Regions from separate parts of the Cellulosimicrobium sp. PMB13 genome, predicted to be linked through region 2. Evidence: predicted binding sites of a transcription regulator. Region 2 holds the regulator's gene; the other holds the start of a gene.
The links. The regulator HspR, encoded in region 2, represses chaperone genes until heat shock. The targets are predictions, from matches to a motif close to AAGTTGAGTCNNNNNGACTCAACTT.
Positions count from the first base shown of each region.

Region 1: a site for HspR is predicted at 7,594-7,618, ahead of V5D56_RS01800 (Hsp20/alpha crystallin family protein). Genes of this name have one in related genera too.

Region 1 is NZ_CP145910.1:339,044-348,665, forward strand. It holds gene V5D56_RS01770 (M20/M25/M40 family metallo-hydrolase) at 1-1,401, shown strand, start outside; gene V5D56_RS01775 (hypothetical protein) at 1,531-2,388, shown strand; gene V5D56_RS01780 (SDR family oxidoreductase) at 2,442-3,104, opposite strand; gene V5D56_RS01785 (acyltransferase) at 3,183-4,967, opposite strand; gene V5D56_RS01790 (exonuclease domain-containing protein) at 5,080-6,381, shown strand; gene V5D56_RS01795 (hypothetical protein) at 6,507-7,499, shown strand; gene V5D56_RS01800 (Hsp20/alpha crystallin family protein) at 7,673-8,176, shown strand; gene V5D56_RS01805 (heme-degrading domain-containing protein) at 8,379-8,858, opposite strand; gene V5D56_RS01810 (hypothetical protein) at 8,981-9,298, shown strand; gene V5D56_RS01815 (ADP-ribosylglycohydrolase family protein) at 9,321-9,622, shown strand, end outside.
Region 2 is NZ_CP145910.1:214,705-224,326, reverse strand. It holds gene V5D56_RS01190 (alanine--tRNA ligase-related protein) at 1-1,233, shown strand, start outside; gene dnaK (molecular chaperone DnaK) at 1,501-3,384, shown strand; gene grpE (nucleotide exchange factor GrpE) at 3,381-4,064, shown strand; gene V5D56_RS01175 (DnaJ C-terminal domain-containing protein) at 4,225-5,226, shown strand; gene V5D56_RS01170 (heat shock protein transcriptional repressor HspR) at 5,240-5,710, shown strand; gene V5D56_RS01165 (DUF1540 domain-containing protein) at 5,903-6,211, shown strand; gene V5D56_RS01160 (hypothetical protein) at 6,341-7,138, opposite strand; gene V5D56_RS01155 (sigma-70 family RNA polymerase sigma factor) at 7,343-9,622, shown strand, end outside.

The DNA.
Region 1 (9,622 bases), 120 kb from region 2:
CTCTACGCCGCGGAGTTCTCCCCCGCCACCCCGGACGACGGTGTCACGGGGCCGATCGTCCAGCCGGTCGACCAGCTGCGTCAGGGCTGCACGGCCGCCGACTGGGACGGCGTCGACGCGACGGGCTCCGTCGCGCTCGTCAGCCGCGGCGCGTGCGCGTTCTCGGTCAAGGTCACGAACGCCATGGCCGACGGGGCCGTCGCCGTGATCCTCTACAACAACGTCGACGAACCGCTGAACCCGACGCTCGGGGCCGCGGGCGCGTGGGTCCCGACCGTCGGTCTCTCGCTGTCGGACGGCCAGGCGATCCTCGCCGCGCTCGAGGGGGGCGCCGCCGCCGAGGCGACCTACGACTACCAGTTCCACGTCGACGAGTTCGAGACGTTCAACGTGCTCGCCCAGACGCCGGGCGGCCGGACCAACAACGTCGTCATGGCCGGCGCGCATCTCGACGGCGTCGAGGAGGGCCCGGGCATCAACGACAACGGGACGGGCTCGATGGCGATCCTCGAGGTCGCGGTGCAGCTCGCCGCCGCCGCGGAGACCGACGGCTGGCCGGACAACGCGGTCCGGTTCGCGTGGTGGGGCGCCGAGGAGGTCGGGCTCGTGGGGTCGACGCACTACGTCGACGACCTCGTCGCGAACGACCCCGCGGCGCTCGACGACATCGCGACGTACCTGAACTTCGACATGGTCGGGTCGCCGAACTACATCATCGGCGTGTACGACGCGGACGAGTCGACGTACGAGGCGCCCGTCGAGGTGCCGGCGGGCTCGCCGGAGACCGAGGACGTCTTCACGGACTACTTCGACCAGATCGGCCAGCCGTGGGTCGACACCGAGTTCTCCGGCCGCTCCGACTACCAGGCCTTCATCAACAACGGCGTCCCGTCGTCGGGCCTGTTCACCGGGGCCGACGGCCAGAAGACGGCCGAGGAGGTCGCCCTGTTCGGCGGCACCGAGGGCATCAACTACGACCCGAACTACCACTCGCCGCAGGACACGATCGACAACGTGGACCCGACCGCGCTCGACATCATGTCGCGCGCGATCGCCCACGCGGTCGCGTCCCTCGCCGACGACACGTTCGCGGTCAACGGCGCGGGCAACCCCGAGCTCACCGCGCTCACCGCGGAGACCCGCTGCGTGAACGGCACGGCGGTCGTCGCGGTGCGCGCGACGAACGACGAGACCGGGTGGGCCGACGTGCGGATCGCGACGGACTTCGGACAGAAGAAGTTCACGAAGGTCGGGGCGGGGAAGAACGCGTACCAGTCGTTCAGCACCCGTTCGGCGTCGGTCGAGGCGGGCAGCGCCACGGTGAGCGCCTACCGCTGGAACGACGGCGACCCGCGGCACCAGTACTACGACGTGCCGTACGACGCGATCAGCTGCGGCTGACGCCGCGGGCCGAGCGCGGGGACCGGTGTTCCCGTGCTCGGCCTGCGCCCTCTACGCTGTCGCGGGGTCACCCCCGGTCGAGACCGCTGCCCGACGGCGCGGGCCGGGGGCGCAGGGGAGGCGGCGGTGATGGCGAGAGGACCGTTCGCACCGCGCGACCGGCACGACCGCACGGCTGCGGGCACGGCGGCGGACGGCGTTGCGCCACCGGACGAGGCGTCACCCGGCGCGGACGACCTCGTCGCCGCGTGGGTCGCGCGTGCGATCTCGCTCTATCCCCGGCCCACGCACCCCGTCGCGCACGAGTGGGACGCCTCCGTCCAGGGACTCGTGCGCACGATCCCGTACGTGCCGCGCGTCGCGACCCGCCCGCTCGGGCTGCTGGACCGCTTCGGGGCCGTGACCGTGGGTCCGTCGCAGGTCGGGCTCGACGGCGCCGACGTCGACTGGGACCGTGTGGTCGAGATCCGCACGGAGCCGGCCTGGACCAGCCTGTCCGCCGAGGCGCTCGAGGTGAACCTCGCGCAGTACCTCACGTTCCTGCCGCCGGTGCCGGGCCGGGGCTGGGTCGTGCGGAAGCTCGGCGAGCTCCTGTTCTCCCTCTACCTCGCCGTCCTGCCGCCCGATCTCGACGCGCCGAACCCGTCACCGGGCGCACCCGACGCACCGCACGACCCCGACGCACCCGAGACGGCCCCGGAGCCGTGGGGCGCCCCGCACGACCTCCTGCGGGTGCGCGCGGTGACCCAGATCCTCTACCACCGACGCTTCGGGCAGGGCGAGACACGGGCGAGCGCGACCTCCGTGCTGCTGCAGCTCGCGCTGCCCGAGTCGACCGACGTGATCCTCCGCACCGCCGCCGACCGCGGCGTGCCCGTCGTCCACGTCGCCGTCGACGAGACCCGGATCGGGTCCGTCGCCGCGCGCGGCGCGCAGTGGCGCGCGACGGCGCTCGCGCTGCGCGAGCGGATCGCCCGGCGCGCCTGACCGCACGCAGCACGCCCGCCGAGCCGCTCGGCGAGCTGCCGGCGATCGGCGCGCTACTCCGCGAGGACCTCGAGGATCGGCGAGTCGCCGGCGGTGAACCGCACGAACCGGCCGACGGTCGCGGGCGAGCGCAGCACCTGCGACACGACCATCGCGACGTCGGCCCGGGAGACCTGCGACGCCGCGCCCTCCGGTGTCTCGGCGTCGTCCGCGAGGACCGTGATCGCGCCGGTCGGGTCGTCGTCGGTCAGCGTTCCCGGCCCGAGGATCGTCCAGTCGAGGCCCGTGCTGCGCAGGTGGTCGTCCGCGGCCAGCTTCGCGTCGGCGTACGCGAAGAAGCTGTTGTCCTCCGGGACTCCATGGTCGGGGACCGAACCGATCCACGACACCATGACGTAGCGACGGACCCCCGCCGACGCCGCGGCATCCATCGACCGGACGGCGGCGTCGCGGTCGACGGCATAGGTGCGCGCCGGATCACCGCCCCCCGCTCCGGCCGACCAGACGACGGCGTCGAACCCGCCGAGCGCCGCGGCGATCTGCTCGGTCGACGCGTTCTCGACGTCCAGCAGGACGGGCTCCGCGCCGAGGGAGCGGACGAGCGGCACCTGCTCCTCGCGCCGCACGACTCCCGCCGCGTGCTCACCGCGGTCCGCGAGGATCGGCAGGAGCAGCCGACCGACCTTGCCGTGCGCTCCGATGACGGCGACCTTCATGGGACGTCCTTCCGTGTGGTTGCTGGGTGACGCTCCACCGTGGCCCGGGCGCGCGCCGGCCGCCACCCGGGTGGCCGCTCAGGCGCGCGGCGCGGGGGCGTGGATGCCGCGAGGCACCCAGCCGAGCACGCCCGAGCGGCCCAGGAGGTCCGCCGCGTACCACGCGGTCGCGAGCCACATCTCGGTGCCCTGGAGGCTCGGCAACCCGTCGGGGGCTCCCGACGCGGTGCTGCCCCGAGCCGTCCGGAACCCCTCCGGGGCGAACGCCAGGCCCTCCGGCGTCCAGCGCGCCGCGATCCCGTCGAGCACGTGGCGCGCGACGTCGTCCGCCTCGCCCGTCCGGTAGCGGTCGGCGCCGCACCGGCGCGCCCACCACAGCAGGTGCACGACGTCGAGCGCGTCGCACGCGGTGACGCGCGGCGCGTCGAGCACCCCGCCGGACGCGTGCCGCAGGACCGAGTCCGTGAGCTCGCGCCCGAGCCCGAGGGGCGTCCCCCACTGCGCGAACGTGCCGCGCACGAGCCGGTACGTCCCGTTGACCGCTTCGCGCCACCCGTCGGCCGCGCGCGGGGCGCCCCACAGCCCGGTCATCGGGTCGCGGTGCTCGACGAGCCACCCGACGAGCGCCTCCCGCACCCCGGCCGGCACCTCGACGCCGGCCTCGCGAGCGAACGTCAGCACTGTCCCGACGGTGTCGACCGTCGAGCCCGCGCCCCACGCGTTCGTGGCCCACGGCAGCGCCCCGAGCCTGCGCACGACCTCAGCGGCGCTCGCGCCCACGGACGGGACGACGGGCAGCGACGCGCCGAGCAGGTCGAGCGCGTAGCCCACGCACAGCACGTGGTAGGCGGTCGCGCCACCGGCCCACGCGCCGTCGGGCCCGTCGCCGTCGGGCCGCACGCCGTCGGGCCGCGCGCCGTCGGGCACAGGACCGGCTCCCTGCCCGAGCTCGGGGATCGTGCCTCCAGCACCGACCAGACCCGTGAGGCGCCGGACCTGCTCCTCGCGCGAGAGGCCGGCGGGGACGCCGCCCACGAGCGCCGCGAGCTCGACGGCGTCGCAGTGGGCACGCACCGTCGGCGGGGTCCCGGGTGCGTCGCGGTGGTGCGCGCCGTCGAAGGAGCGCTCGACGAGCGCGGGCAGGTTGGCCAGGACCTCGGACCCGAGGCTCTCGAGCCGGCGCGCGCGCTCGTCGTCACGGTCCGGTCGCCGACCGGTCGCGACGTCGGGTGAGGTGGCGGGTCGGGATGCCGGTGCGGCGGCAGGCGCCGGCGCGCGTACAGGGCCCGCCGCGGGCCGCTCGCCCGTGCGGCGGTCACGGACGACGCGCGCGGGGTTGCCGACCGCCACGGCGTCCGCGGGCACATCGCGCGTGACGACGGCGCCCGCGCCGATGACCGCGTGGTCGCCCACGGTGACGCCGTCGAGGATCACGACGTGCGCACCGACCCACACGTCGTCGCCGATCGTGATGCCGCGCGACGTGAGGCCCTGCCGGAACACGGGCACGTCCACGCGGTCGAACGCGTGGTCGAAGCCGAGGACGCTCGTGTGGCTGCCGATGCGCACGGCGTCACCGATCGTCACGCGGCCGCGGATCGCGGCGGAGACGTTGACGGAGCAGTCCGCCCCGATCGCGACGTCGCCCGTGACGTGCGCGTGCGCCGCGACGTAGCTGCGGTCGCCGAGGGCGAGGGAGTCGGCGTCGACGTCCGCGAGGCCGGACACGACGCAGCCGTCACCGATCGTGTGGCCGGCCGCCCGGAGGGTCGCGACGCGCTCGTCGTTGGCCTCGCGCTGCTCCGGCGAGGCGGTGGTGTCGAAGGTCCAGGGGGCGAAGTCGGGGGTCAGCGGGCCGGGCACGCGCACCAGGCTCGCACAGGCGTCCGGGACCGACGTCGGCCGCGGCGGAAGCGAACGGAAACGGTCACGCGGGACCGGCCGTCCCGTCGGCGGCGTGCGGCAGACTGTGCCCGTGCCCGGATTCGCCGTCGTCGACCTCGAGACCACCGGGTTCTCCCCTCGTCTCGGTGACCGGGTCGCCGAGGTCGCCGTCGTCCTGGTCGACGACGCGGGCCAGGTCGAGGACGAGTGGTGCACCCTGGTCAACCCCGGGCGCGACCTGGGACCGCAGCACGTGCACGGCATCGCGGCCGCCGACGTCGCGCTCGCGCCGGCGTTCGACCGCGTCGCCCCGGCGTTGCTGCGGCTCCTCGACGGCCGGGTCCTCGTCGCGCACAACGCGTCGTTCGACACGCGCTTCCTGCGCGCTGAGCTCGGCCGCGCGGGCGTCGCCGCGGCGATCGACCCGCTCGCGTGCGTGTGCACGCAGCAGCTCGCCGGGCGCTGGCTCACCGGGTCGCGCAGCCTCGCGGCGTGCTGCGCGACCGTGGGTGTCGCGCACGACGGCGTGCACTCGGCCCTCGGGGACGCGCGCGCCACGGCCGGGCTGCTCGCGCACTACCTCGACGTCGCGCGGGACGACGAGTGCTGGGACGTCGCCCGTGCCGCGGCGGACGGCGTGTGCTGGACCCTGCCGCCGTCGCTCGACGTCGAGCCCGTGCGGCGCGGCGCGAGCCGGCTCCACGGCCACTGGCTCGCGGCCCTGGACGACCCGACGGCTCGGGAGAGTCCCGGGACGGCGGAGGAGTACCTCGCGCTGCTCGACCTCGCGCTGCTCGACCGGTACGTGTCGCACACGGAGCGCAGCGCTCTGGTGGACGCCGCCCGACGGGCCGGGCTCGGACGGTCGGACGTCGAGCGGCTGCACCGCGACCACCTCGCGACGCTCGCGCGCGACGTCCTCGACGGCGCCGGGTCGTCGGTACTCGGCGAGCGGGTCGACGATGCCGGCGTGCTCGACGCCCTGGCGGCGGACCCGACGCTGCACGAGGTCGCCGGCCAGCTCGGGTTCGACGCGGACGACGTCCTCGCCGCGTCCCAGTCCGCGCTCGGGGCGCGGCTCGTGGACGAGGCGAGCGGCGGCGTCAGGCCCAGGGAACGGTTCGCCCTGGCTCCCGGGGACGAGGTCGTGCTCACGGGGTCGATGCGCCGCACGCGCCCCGCGTGGGAGGACGCCGTGCGCCGGGCGGGCCTCGCGCCGTGGGCGTACGTGACGCGCCGGACGCGGCTCGTCGTCACGGCGGACCCGGACTCGTTGTCGACCAAGGCCCGGACGGCGCGGCGCTACGGCATCCCGATCGTCACGGAGGACGCGTTCGCCCGGCTGCTCGACGAGGTCGGGCGCACCACGGAAGGGGTCGCTCGCTCGGCCTGAGCGCCCACCCGTTGAGTGCTGGGTATCTGTCGTCCGGGCAGAGCACAGACGACAAATACCCAGCACTCAACGGGCCGGGCGGGCTCGGCGCTGCGGGACGTGCGGCCAGCGGGGAGGCTGTCCCCATGAGTCCCGACGCTCCCGTCGACGTCGACACCCTGCTCGACGAGCTGTACGCGCTCCCGCTCGAGCAGTTCGTCGTCGCGCGGACCGCGGCGTCGAAGCGCATCAAGGCGTCGGGCGACGCCGTCGGTGCCGAGCGGGTCGGCCGGCTCCCCAAGCCGACGGTCGCCGCGTGGGTCGTCAACCAGGTGGCGCGCGAGCACCCCGAGGAGGTCGCGGCGCTCGTCGCGATCGGCGACGAGCTGCGCGACGCGACCGAGGACCGCGACCGGTCCCGGATCACGGCGCTCGACCGGTTGCGGCGTGAGCGGGCCGAGGCGCTCGTCGGGACCGTCCGGAAGGCCGGGGAGGTGGCCGGGCGCGCGGTCTCCGCGAGCGCCGTCGACCGCCTCGCCGAGACGCTGACGGCGGCCGTCATGGACCCCGACGCGGGCGCCGTCGTGCAGGCCGGGCGCCTGAGCCAGGCGCTGCAGCACGTCGGGTTCGGGATCGTCGACGAGGGCGGGGAGCCCGCGGACGTCGTCACGCTGCACGTGGTGGGCGACGACGGCGCGCTCGGCCCGGCGCGGAAGGGTCGCCGCGGCAGCGGGAGTGGGAAGGCGGGCGGGGGTACGAAGGCCGGCGGCGACGGCAGTGGCGCGGAGCCCGAGCCCCCGGAGGCGGAGGAGCCGGACCCGCTCGCCGAGGCCGAGCGCGCGGTCGAGGAGACCGCGGCCGAGGTGGACCGGCTCGAGGCCGCCCGCGACGAGGCGGACGCCCGGGCGCGCGAGGCGAGCGACGCCGTCGGGCAGGTGGAGGACGACCTCGGTCGCATCGAGGACGAGCTCGCCCGACTGGCGGACGAGCGCGACGAGGCCCGTGCCCGGCTGGAGGCCGCGCGTGCCGCGCAGGACGAGGCGCAGTCCGGGCTCGAAGCGGCCGACGACGCGCTCGAGGCCGCCGAGGAGCGCGCCGCCGAGGCGCGCAAGGCGCGGCGGGCGGCCCGGCGCCGGTGACCCCCGCTGCGGCTCGCGCACGGCGTCGCTGATCCTGCTCGCCCCGACCGGACGCCGATCCGGTGAGTGCCGCCGTTCGTCGTGCGCGAACGCGGGATTGAGTCCCGATCGCTCAAGGTTGACCCCGTCAGACGCCGCGGGCTCACCGCGGCAGCAGACCCGGAGGAGTCACCATGACCACCACCCTCACCCCGATCCCGTTCGGCGCCCTGGCCGCTGACCGTCTCGTCCGCGACCTGTGGACGCGTCCCGTCGCCCCCGCGCAGCGGAGCGGCTACGCGCCGGCCGCCGACGTCTACCGCGACGGCGACGACCTCGTCGCCCGCTTCGACCTGCCGGGCGTCGACCCCGAGCGCGACGTGACCGTCGAGCTCGAGGGTCGCCGGCTCGTCGTGCGCGGCGAGCGTCGTGACCAGCGCGTCGTCGAGGCGCCCGAGGCCGCCGAGGGCTCCGAGGCGACCGACGGCCCCGTGGAGGCTCCCGCCGCGGAGAAGCCGGTCGGCCGCCACATCCGCGAGGTGCGGTTCGGCGAGTTCCGCCGCACCGTCACGCTGCCGAAGGCGGCTGACGCCGACGCCGTCCGCGCGTCCTACGACGCGGGCGTGCTCACCGTGACCGTCGCCGGCGTGTTCGCCGGCCGTGCGCCGCAGCGCATCGAGGTCACGCGCGCGGCCTGACGCCGCGCCACCTGCTCCGGCCGCGCTCCGCCCCTGGCGCCGCCGGACCCCCGACGGGCCGGTACCTCCCGAGGTACCGGCCCGTCGTCGTGCCCGGGCCAGGTGCCGAACCCCGGGTTGTGCGGCGATCAGCGCCTCACCTGCCGCACAACCCGGGGTTCGGCAGGAGGCGGTGACCCACGACCCCGGGTTCGGCAGGCGGTCAGCCGCGGAAGGTGCGCAGCGCCTCGACGACGAGCGCGTGGTCCTCCGCCTGCGGGAGCCCCGAGACGGTCACCACCCCCACGGGTCCGGCGCCCTCGACCCGCACCGGGAAGGCGCCGCCGTGCGCGGCGTACTCCTGGAGCGGGAGCTGGTGCTGCTCGGTGAACGTCGTCCCCTTGGCCCGGGCCCGCAGGCCCACGAGGTACGACGACGCCCCGAACCGCTGCACGACCCGCACCTTGCGCTCGACCCACGTGTCGTTGTCGGGCGTCGTGCCCTCGCGCGCGGCGTGGAACACCTGCTGCGTGCCCTTGCGGACGTCGATCGTCACCGCGAGGTCACGCTCTGCGGCGAGCTCGACGAGGAGGCACCCGAGGCGCCACGCGTCGTCGTGCGTGAACGAGGCGAGCACGAGCTCGTGCTCCTGCGCCTCGACGGAGGCGATGGTCGCGGCGAGGTCGTCGGGCGTCGTCGTCATGCCGCCATCGTGGCACGAGCGGGGCGGGTGATTCCTCGTCCGTCCCTACACTGTTCGGGTCCGGCCGACCATCGGCCCGACCGAGCACCCGAGACCGCCGGAGAACCCGTGAGCACCCTGCGATGAGCTGGCAGCGCCCCGCCGGCCCCCCAGGACCGCCGCCTCCGCCCGCACCGCGCCGTCGCGGCGGCCGGACGCCGGAGGGTGCCGTGCGGTTCGTGCGGTACTGGCTGCTGGTCTACGCGATCGTCGCGCTCGTGATCGCGGCCTCGCTCCTCGGCGGGCTGCTCACGGGTGCCTGGGCCGGGGAGGGCAAGAACGTCTCGCGCTGGTTCGCCGTGGTCACGTCGACGAGCCTCGCCGGCCTCACGCTCTGGGCCCGTGCCCTCATGATGCGCAAGATCCGCAGCGGCGAGTACCCGCCACAGGGCCGGCGATGATGCGCTCGGGGAGCTGCACCCGGTGACCGCCGCACCGTCCGCCGGCCCGACGGTCGACGTCCTCGACCACGGCCTGCTCGACCGCGCGTCGGGCGCCCTGCTCGCACAGGCTGCGGGTGACGCGCTCGGCGTGCCGTACGAGTTCGCGGCACCTCCAGGCCCGGGGCGACGCGACGAGGTCGCGGTGATGCGGGGCGGCGGTCTGGGCCCGTACGCGCCTGGAGAGTGGAGCGACGACACGCAGATGTCGGTGTGCGTCGCCCGGGTGACCGCGTCGCACGACGTGCTCTCGCCCGTCCCCGACGCGTTCGGCGCCACCCCGCT
Region 2 (9,622 bases):
CGGGAGCACGGTGCCGGGCCGCTCCTGGTCGACTCGCAGCCGTGCGTGCGGGCGCAGGACATCGACGAGGTCGGGGACCGACGGCACACGACCTTCTTCGAGATGCTGGGGAACTGGAGCCTGGGAACCGCTGACGTGGAGCAGCAGGTCCGGTGGTTCGCCGAGTTCCTCACGACGGTCGGTGTCGACCTCGGGCGCCTGTACGTGACGTGCTTCCGCGGGTCGCCCGAGCACGGGATCCCGCGTGACGACGCGGCGGCTCGGGCCTGGGTCACGGTCTTCACCGAGCATGGCGTCGCGGCACCGCTCGTGGACGTGGGCTCCCGTGCGGACGGCGACCGTGAGGGGATGCGCGGCGGTCGGGTCTTCCTCTACGACGCCGAGGAGAACTGGTGGAGCCGCGGCGGCGGCCTGGAGGGCACGCCGGTGGGCGACCCCTGCGGACCGGACTCGGAGGTGTTCTACGACCTCGGGCCCGAGCACCACGACCCGTCGGTCGGCGAGCCCCACCCCGCGAGCGAGGGCGGACGGTTCGTCGAGATCGGCAACCAGGTGTTCATGCGCTACCGCCGCACCAGCGAGGGCTTCGTCGCGCTCGACGAGCCGAGCATCGACTTCGGGGGCGGGCTCGAGCGCATCGCCGCGGCCGCCGCGGGGACCCCCGACGTGTTCGACGTGAGCCTCCTGCGCCCCCTCGTCGACCGTCTCGAGGAGCTCAGCGGTCGCACGTACGCGGAGGACCCGCGTCCGTTCCGCGTGATCGCGGACCACGTCCGTGCCGCGACGTTCCTCGCCGCCGACGGGGTGCGCCCGAGCAACAAGACCCACGGGTACGTCCTGCGGCGGCTCGTCCGTCGGGCCGTGGTGCACGCTCTCCACCTCGGCCTGGAGGAGAGGTTCGCCGACGACCTCGTGGCCGTCGTGGCCGAGACGTACGGCGAGAGCTACGCGAGCCTGGTCGAGCAGCGCGAGGAGCTGAGTGCGGTCCTCCACGACGAGGAGGCACGCTTCCGTCGCACCGTGCACCGGGGGCTACGAGAGCTCGACAAGCTCCAGGGAGCGACCGTCACCGGCGAGGACCTGTTCGTGCTCGCGGACACGTGGGGATTCCCCGTGGAGCTGTCGGTCGACGAGGTCCGCCGCCGCGGCATGGCTCTCGCCACGGACTGGCGAGAGGTCTACGGGCTGCACCGTGAGCGCCAGCGCACGCGGTCGCGCGCAGCGGCCCGCTAGGGGAACCCGGCCCGTCGGGCGCGCGGGGGGTGCGGACGTCGCCGTGCCCGGCCCTCGCGTCCCGTCGACGGGGCGAGCCCTGCCGGGAATGAACGGCTCGCGACCAAGGTTGAGCCAGGTGGACTCAAGTCTGGCGCCGCGAACTTGCGTGAGCAGTCATCCGGTGCCTACCTTGAGTGAAGCAGACTCAACCCGGCTCGCCCGGGCCGCCGAGCGCCGTCGCGCGCCGGGGACCGAGGCGACCACAGCACAACGGAGGCAGCACACATGGCACGAGCAGTCGGGATCGACCTCGGAACCACCAACTCGGTCGTCGCCGTCCTGGAGGGCGGCGAGCCCACCGTCATCGCGAACGCCGAGGGCTCGCGCACGACGCCGTCGGTCGTCGCGTTCTCCAAGACCGGCGAGGTCCTCGTCGGCGAGGTCGCCAAGCGTCAGGCCGTCACGAACGTCGACCGCACCATCAGCTCGGTCAAGCGCCACATGGGCACCGACTGGGACGTCGAGATCGACGACAAGAAGTACACCGCGCAGGAGATCTCCGCGCGCATCCTCGGCAAGCTCAAGCGCGACGCCGAGGAGTACCTGGGCGAGCCCGTCACCGACGCGGTCGTCACGGTCCCCGCGTACTTCAACGACGCCGAGCGCCAGGCGACCAAGGACGCCGGTCAGATCGCGGGCCTCAACGTGACCCGCATCGTCAACGAGCCCACCGCGGCCGCGCTCGCCTACGGCCTGGAGAAGGGCAAGGAGGACGAGCTCATCCTCGTCTTCGACCTGGGCGGCGGCACGTTCGACGTCTCGCTCCTCGAGGTCGGCAAGGACGAGGACGACTTCTCCACGATCCAGGTCCGCGCGACGTCGGGCGACAACCGCCTCGGCGGCGACGACTGGGACCAGCGCATCGTCGAGCACCTCATCAAGCAGGTGAAGAACAGCTCGGGCGTCGACCTGTCCAAGGACAAGATCGCCCTGCAGCGTCTGCGCGAGGCCGCCGAGCAGGCGAAGAAGGAGCTGTCGTCCGCGACGAGCACCAACGTCTCGATGCAGTACCTCTCGATGAGCGAGAACGGCCCGATCCACCTGGACGAGAAGCTCACGCGCGCGCAGTTCCAGCAGATGACGCAGGACCTGCTCGACCGGACCAAGGCCCCGTTCCACAAGGTCATCTCCGACGCGGGCGTCTCGGTCTCCGACATCGACCACGTCGTTCTCGTGGGTGGCTCCACCCGCATGCCGGCCGTGACCGACGTCGTGCGCGAGCTCACCGGCGGCAAGGAGCCCAACAAGGGCGTCAACCCGGACGAGGTCGTGGCCGTCGGCGCCGCGCTGCAGGCCGGCGTCATCTCGGGCGACCGCAAGGACGTCCTGCTCATCGACGTGACCCCGCTGTCCCTCGGCATCGAGACCAAGGGCGGCGTGATGACCAAGCTCATCGAGCGCAACACGGCCATCCCGACCAAGCGCAGCGAGATCTTCTCGACGGCCGAGGACAACCAGCCGTCGGTGCTCATCCAGGTCTTCCAGGGCGAGCGCGAGTTCGCGCGCGACAACAAGCCGCTCGGCACGTTCGAGCTCACCGGCATCGCGCCGGCCCCGCGCGGCGTGCCGCAGATCGAGGTCACCTTCGACATCGACGCGAACGGCATCGTCCACGTCGGCGCCAAGGACCGCGGCACCGGCAAGGAGCAGAAGATGACCATCACGGGCGGCTCGGCGCTGCCCAAGGACGACATCGACCGCATGGTCAAGGAGGCCGAGGAGCACGCGGCCGAGGACAAGAAGCGTCGCGAGGAGGCGGAGACCCGCAACCAGGCCGAGGCGTTCGTGTACTCGACCGAGAAGCTCGTCTCCGAGAACAAGGAGAAGCTCCCGGCCGACGTCGTCACCGAGGTCGAGGCCGACATCGCGTCGGTGAAGTCCGCGCTCGAGGGCGAGGACGCCGCCGCCGTGAAGACGGCGCACGAGAAGCTCGTCACGTCCTCGCAGAAGATCGGCCAGGCGCTGTACGCGTCGGCCGAGCAGGAGCAGGCGGCAGGCAACCCCGGGGCGGCGCAGGACGACGCGACCGCCGCGGCGGGTGCCGGCTCGGCGCCTGACGAGGACGTCGTCGACGCCGAGATCGTGGACGACGAGGACGACAAGAAGTGACGTCGGACGACGCACGGGGCCCCGAGGAGCAGGCCGGCGAGACCGGTCAGGGCCCCGAGGAGAAGCCGTTCCAGTTCACCGACAAGCGCAAGGTCGACCCGGAGACCGCCCGGCCGCGCGAGAGCGCGGCCGGGGCGGGCCCCTCGGCCGAGCCTGCGGCCGGTGCGCCGGCCGAGGCCGGCGACGAGGCGGGTACCGACCCGCTCGCCGGGCTCGACTTCGAGCCCTCGGGCGAGGCCGAGGTCGACGCCGCCGTCCTGGCGGCGAAGGCCGAGGCGGCGCAGCACCTCGACTCGCTCCAGCGCGAGCGCGCGAGCTTCACGAACTACCGCAACCGGGCGCTGCGCGACCAGGAGGCCGCGCGCACCAAGGGCGTGGAGGACGTGCTGACCGCGCTCCTGCCCGTGCTCGACGACGTGGACCGCGCCCGCCAGCACGGCGAGCTCACGGGCCCGTTCGCCGCGATCGCGGACAAGCTCGACGCGAGCCTCGAGCGGTTCGGGGTGCAGCGGTACGGGACGGTCGGCGAGGAGTTCGACCCGAACGTCCACGAGGCGCTCATGCACCAGACCGACCCCGAGGCCACCGCGTCCACGGTGAACCTCGTCATCGAGCCGGGCTACCGGATCGGCGAGCGCGTCGTGCGCGCCGCGCGCGTCTCCGTCGTCGGCCCGGAGTAGCACCACCCCCGTGCCCGACGGCGCGGGCGCACCTTCCGCGCGAAGGTGCGCTCCGCCGTCGGGCACGGGACGATCACCACCGGGAGCGCCGCAGCGCCCCGGTCGAGCACCGCGAGGACAGACCCACGAGCACACGAGACACGACCCGGAGGGAGGCGCCATGACCGGCCAGGACTGGATGGAGAAGGACTTCTACGCCGCGCTCGGCGTCCCCAAGGACGCCGACGACGCCGCGATCAAGAAGGCGTACCGCAAGCTCGCCCGCCAGTACCACCCGGACCAGAACCCGGGTGACGACGCGGCGGAGGCGAAGTTCAAGGAGATCGGCGAGGCCTACGCCGTGCTGTCCGACCCGAAGGAGCGCGAGCAGTACGACGCGATCCGGGCGATGGCGGGCGGCGGCGCGCGGTTCTCCGCGGGTCCGGGCGGCGCCGGCGGCGCGGGCTTCGAGGACCTGTTCGGCGGGATGTTCGGCGGCGGCGCCCCGGGCGGGGCGCGCGTGCGCTACTCGACCGGTGGCCAGGGCGGCGCGGGGTTCGAGGACATCCTCGGGTCGATGTTCGGGGGCGGGGCCGGTGGTCAGCGGTTCGCGGGCCAGGGCTTCGGCGGCCCGCAGGCCGGCGCCGACGTCGCCGCAGCCACGACCCTGCCCTTCCGCCAGGCGGTCGAGGGCTCGACCGTCACGTTCACCGTCGACGGCCGCCAGGTGACCACGCGCATCCCTCCGGGCGTGCGGGACGGCCAGAAGATCCGGCTGCGCGGCAAGGGTCGCCCGGGCAGCGGGGGCGGTCCGGCCGGCGACCTCGTCGTCACGGTCCACGTCACGCCGCACCCCGTGTTCGCGCTCGACGGGACCAACCTGCGCGTGAGCGTCCCCGTGACGTTCGCCGAGGCGGCGCTGGGCGCCACGATCTCCGTGCCGACGCTCGACGGGTCCACGGTCAAGGTCAAGGTGCCCGCGGGCACGCCGTCGGGCCGGACGCTGCGCGTCAAGGGCCGCGGCGTGACGGCCGCCAAGGGCACGGGCGACCTCCTCGTGACGGTCCAGGTGGCCGTCCCGCAGAAGCTGTCGAAGGCCGCGCGCGAGGCGGTCGAGGCGTTCGCCGCCGAGACGGACGGGCAGGACGTGCGCGCGGACCTCGCCCGCCAGGCGGCCCAGTGACGGAGGTGGCGTCGTGAGCCAGGACGTCCCCGAGGACGCGCCCGTCCTCGTCATCTCCCAGGCGGCGGCGCTCGCGGGCATGCACCCGCAGACGCTGCGCCAGTACGACCGCCTCGGGCTCGTCGTGCCGCGTCGCGCCGCAGGGCGCGGGCGCCGCTACTCGCTGCGCGACGTCGCGAAGCTGCGCGAGGTGCAGCGGCTCAGCCACGACGAGGGCATCAACCTCGCCGGGATCCAGCGCATCCTGGCGCTGGAGTCGCAGGTCGAGCGGCTCGAGCGCCGGCTCGAGGCCCTCTCGGCGCGCGTCGAGCCGGGCGGTCGCGTGTTCGCCGCTGCGGCGAGCGGCGACGTCGTCGTGGTCCCGCGCGGTCGCAGCGTCCGGCGCGGCGTCGACGACGCGCTGCGCGAGACGTTCGCCGAGCACGCCGAGGCGCGTGCGCTCGTCATCTGGCGGCCGTCCGCCCGGTCGCACGACGAGGGCTGAGCCTGTCGAGGCGGACGGGCCGCAGTCCCGAGAGACCGCCTGCGGTGCATTTTCGAAAGAATGATGTGCGCTATTGAAATGCGCGCGCGGCAATTGTTAGCCAGGCCTTGCTTGCTATACACGAGGGAATTCCGGGAATACCGTGGAGAACGGAAGCCCGGCCCCCCGGGTCCTCGGAGCGAGGAGACAACGATGAGCAGCCTCATGGAGATGCCCCAGGTCGTCGAGTGTTCCATCGACGGGTGCGGGTACAACCACGACCACGGGTGCCACGCCGGCGCCGTGACGATCGCCGGCCACGTCGGCGACGCGGAGTGCGCGACCTTCATCCCGCTCGGGACCAAGGGCGGGCTGGAGAAGGTCCTCGCGCACGTCGGTGCGTGCCAGCGCACGGAGTGCGTCCACAACGAGTCGCTCGAGTGCTCGGCGCCGTCCATCCGCGTCGGTGCGGGCCCGTCGAGCGAGATCAGCGCGGACTGCCTGACGTTCACCCCGCGCTGACGCGCGGGCTCCTCGGAAGGCGGTCCGGTAACCCACCGGACCGCAGGGACGCCCCGCCCCCTGACGCCCCGGAACGAGCGCTCGCCCGCTCGGCCGGGGCGTCGTCGTGCCCGGCCTGGAGCGGACTGCTCAGCGTTGGAGCGTGTCGAGGAGCGCGACGGCGGCGGCGTGGGTCCCCGGCAGCGGCTCGGTCCACAGGCGCGGCGGACGGCGCAGGATCGCCGAGACGCCGAGCGAGAGCCCGGTGCGCTCGATACGACGGCGCAGCTCGACCCGGACGGCCTCGCCGTCGACCAGACGCTCGCCCAGGACGACGAAGAGCCCGTTGCCGAGCGACGCCATCGGGTGCCCGTCGCCGAAGGTCTGCGTGAGCGCCCGACCCATCGCGGCCGACCGGGCGAAGCGTTGCCAGCCCGTCAGGTCGTCGACGGCCACGTCCACCACGAGCAGCCCGTGGGTGTCGCCGACGGGCACGCCCGAGCGCTGTGCCGCGCCGTACGTCTCGCGGAGGCGATGGGTCAGGTACTGGGGCGTCGCGAGCCCGGACTCGGGGTCGAGGACCTCCGGGGAGACCGGCGTCGCGGCGTAGCCCTCGGCCCACCCGACCGCGACGGCGCGCAGGAGCTCGAGATCGGGCTCGCGGTCGTGCGAGCGGTACAGGCACGCCACGTCGTCGATCGCCTCGCCGATGCCGACGCCGGCCTCGCCTCGAGCGTGCCCCAGCCGCTCCGCGGCGGGGGTGACGTCCTGCCGGTCGACGACGGCCTCGGCCAGCGCGTCGACGGCGGGGTGGTACCAGTCGCCCGGGCGCAGCCAGACCGTCTCGGCGCTCCTCTCGCGCCAGGCCTCGCGCAGCTGCTCGGGGGCAGGCGCGGCGTACCCCTGGATGTGGTCCATGTACATGAGACGCGCGGGAGCCGCCCTCATGACGCGGGTTCGACGAGAATCTTCGGCACGGTGCTGCAGCGGGTGAAAAGAACCGCCGGTAGCGGGTAAAGACGGGACGAACGGGGACGGTTCACCCCTTCCCGAGACGGATGTCCTGGACCCCCTCCCGGGAACTTGGACAGGCGTCTACCATAGGGCGCGTCGTACGTCTTGCTGCAGCAGGACGATGTCCGGGGCGGTGGCATGACTGAGGCGCGAACAGAGGTGTCCAGCGAGGCGTTGAGCGACGCCGAGCTCATCACCGCTGTGCGCGGAGGAGATCCGGCCGCCTACGGTGCGCTGTACGAGCGGCACGCCGCCGCGGCGCACACCGTCGCTCGCCAGTACGTGCGCTCGACGATGGACGCCGACGACGTCGTCTCCGACGCCTTCGCCCGCACGCTGTCGGTCCTGCAGAACGGCGGCGGACCGGACGTCACGTTCCGCGCGTACCTCTTCACCGTCGTCCGGCGGCTCTCCTACGACCTCGTCAACGGTGCCCGGCGCACCGAGCCCACGGACGACGAGCGCACCTTCGAGTCCGCGTTCGGGCCCATGGCCTCGACGGAGGACCCCACGCTCGAGGGCTTCGAGCGCTCCATCGTCGCGAAGGCCTATGCCGAGCTTCCCGAGCGGTGGCGCGCCGTCCTCTGGTACACGGAGGTCGAGAACCTCGCGCCCGCCGAGATCGCGCCGATCCTCGGGCTCACCGCGAACGGTGTCTCCGCCCTGTCCTACCGGGCGCGCGAAGGGCTGCGCCAGGCCTACCTCCAGCAGCACCTGACGTCGGTCCCCGCCGAGGAGTGCCAGGGCGTCAACCCGCTGCTGGGCTCGTACGTGCGCGGCGGGCTCGCGAAGCGCGAGACGGCGCGCGTCGAGGGCCACCTCGACGGCTGCGGCGAGTGCCGTGGGCTCGTGCTCGAGCTCGGCGACGTCTCGCACGGGATGCGCGCGGTCATCGCGCCCCTGGTCCTCGGGATCGGGGCGCTGGGGCTCGTCGGGACGGCGCTGCCCGTGTCCGGCGGGGCCGCGGTCGCGGGCGGCGCGGCCGCTGCACTGGCAGGCGCCGGGGCCGGGCAGGGCGCCTCCGGCGGCGCGGCCGGCTCCGGCGGGGCAGGCTCCGGAGGTGCGGCCGGCTCGGGAGGTGCTGCGGGCTCCGGAGGTGCGGCGTCCGGTGGGGCTGGTGGTGCGGCGTCCGGCGGGGTGGCGGGAACCGGTGGGGCCGGCGCGGTCGGCGCCGGCAGCGCGGGCAGCGCGGGCGGTGCGGCAGCAGGTTCCGGGGCGGCCGGGAGCGTGGTCGCGGGCAGCGGCGCGGCGGGGGGTGTCGCGGCCACGGGTGCCGCGGTGGTGGGAACCGCGGCAGCCGGCGGTGCGGGGGCCGCCGCAGCGGCCGGCGGCCTCGCCGCGCTCGTCGCCTCCGCACCCCTCGCTGCCGCAGCCGTGGGCGTCGGGGTGCTCGCCGTGGCGGGTCTCGGCGTCGCGGGCGCTCTGGGCGTCTTCACACCGGACGACACCCCGACACCTGAGCCCACCGCCGCGACGAGCTCGTCGCCCAGCGCCTCGCCGGAACTCTCCGGCTCCGCGACGACCGAGCCGTCCGCCGCGCCGACGGACCCGTCGACGGACCCCACGTCGCCGGCGAACATCCCGACCACGGACCCCGCGACCTCCGCCGAGGGCGCCGTGGTCGACGATCCCGCACCGGACACCGGCGCCCCGGTCACCTCGCCCGTCGACCCGGGCACGACCCCGGTGGACGCCGGGCCCCCGCCTGTCGACCCCGCGCCCGGTCCGGTGGAGCCCACGCCGGGGCCGACCGAACCGCCGCCGCCCGCACCGCCCGCGCTCGAGCTGTCCCTCGGGACGGTCACGCTCGCCGCACGCCAGCCCGCCGACCTCACCGTCATCGCGGCCAACACCGGTGGCCGCGCGGCCGAGGAGGTGCTCGTCGAGGTGACCCTCCCGGAGGGCGTCACGACCGGCAGCTCAGCGCTCGTCCCGGGCGGCGCGTCGGTCGCGCCAGCGCTCCGGGCCGCGGCGCTGCCGTGCGGCGCCGCCGTCGCGCAGGAGGACGGGACGAGCGTCGTCACGTGCTCCGTCGGCGTGCTGTCGCCCGGTGCGAGCCAGGACCTCGTGGTCCAGGTGACGGCGCAGTCCGGCGGCGAGTACTTCTTCCACGGCGTCGCGCGGGCCAAGGGCATCGAGCCCGTCCGCAAGGCGTTCCGGCCGACGTCCGTCGGCTACTACGGGGCCGAGGTGCGCGTCGCGCCCGTGTACGCCGAGGGGCGGGCGTTCGCGCTGACGAACCCCGGGACCGTGGACATGGCGCTCGAGGTGCGCAACGCGGGCGACAAGGTGGCGCTCCAGCCCTCGGTCGAGTTCGCGCTCCCGGACGGTGTGGTCCTCGTGACGGACGGCGACGGCGTGCAGCGCGCGGACGGTTGGGTGTGCGAGCCCGGCGACCGTTCCCAGGTGTCGTGCTCC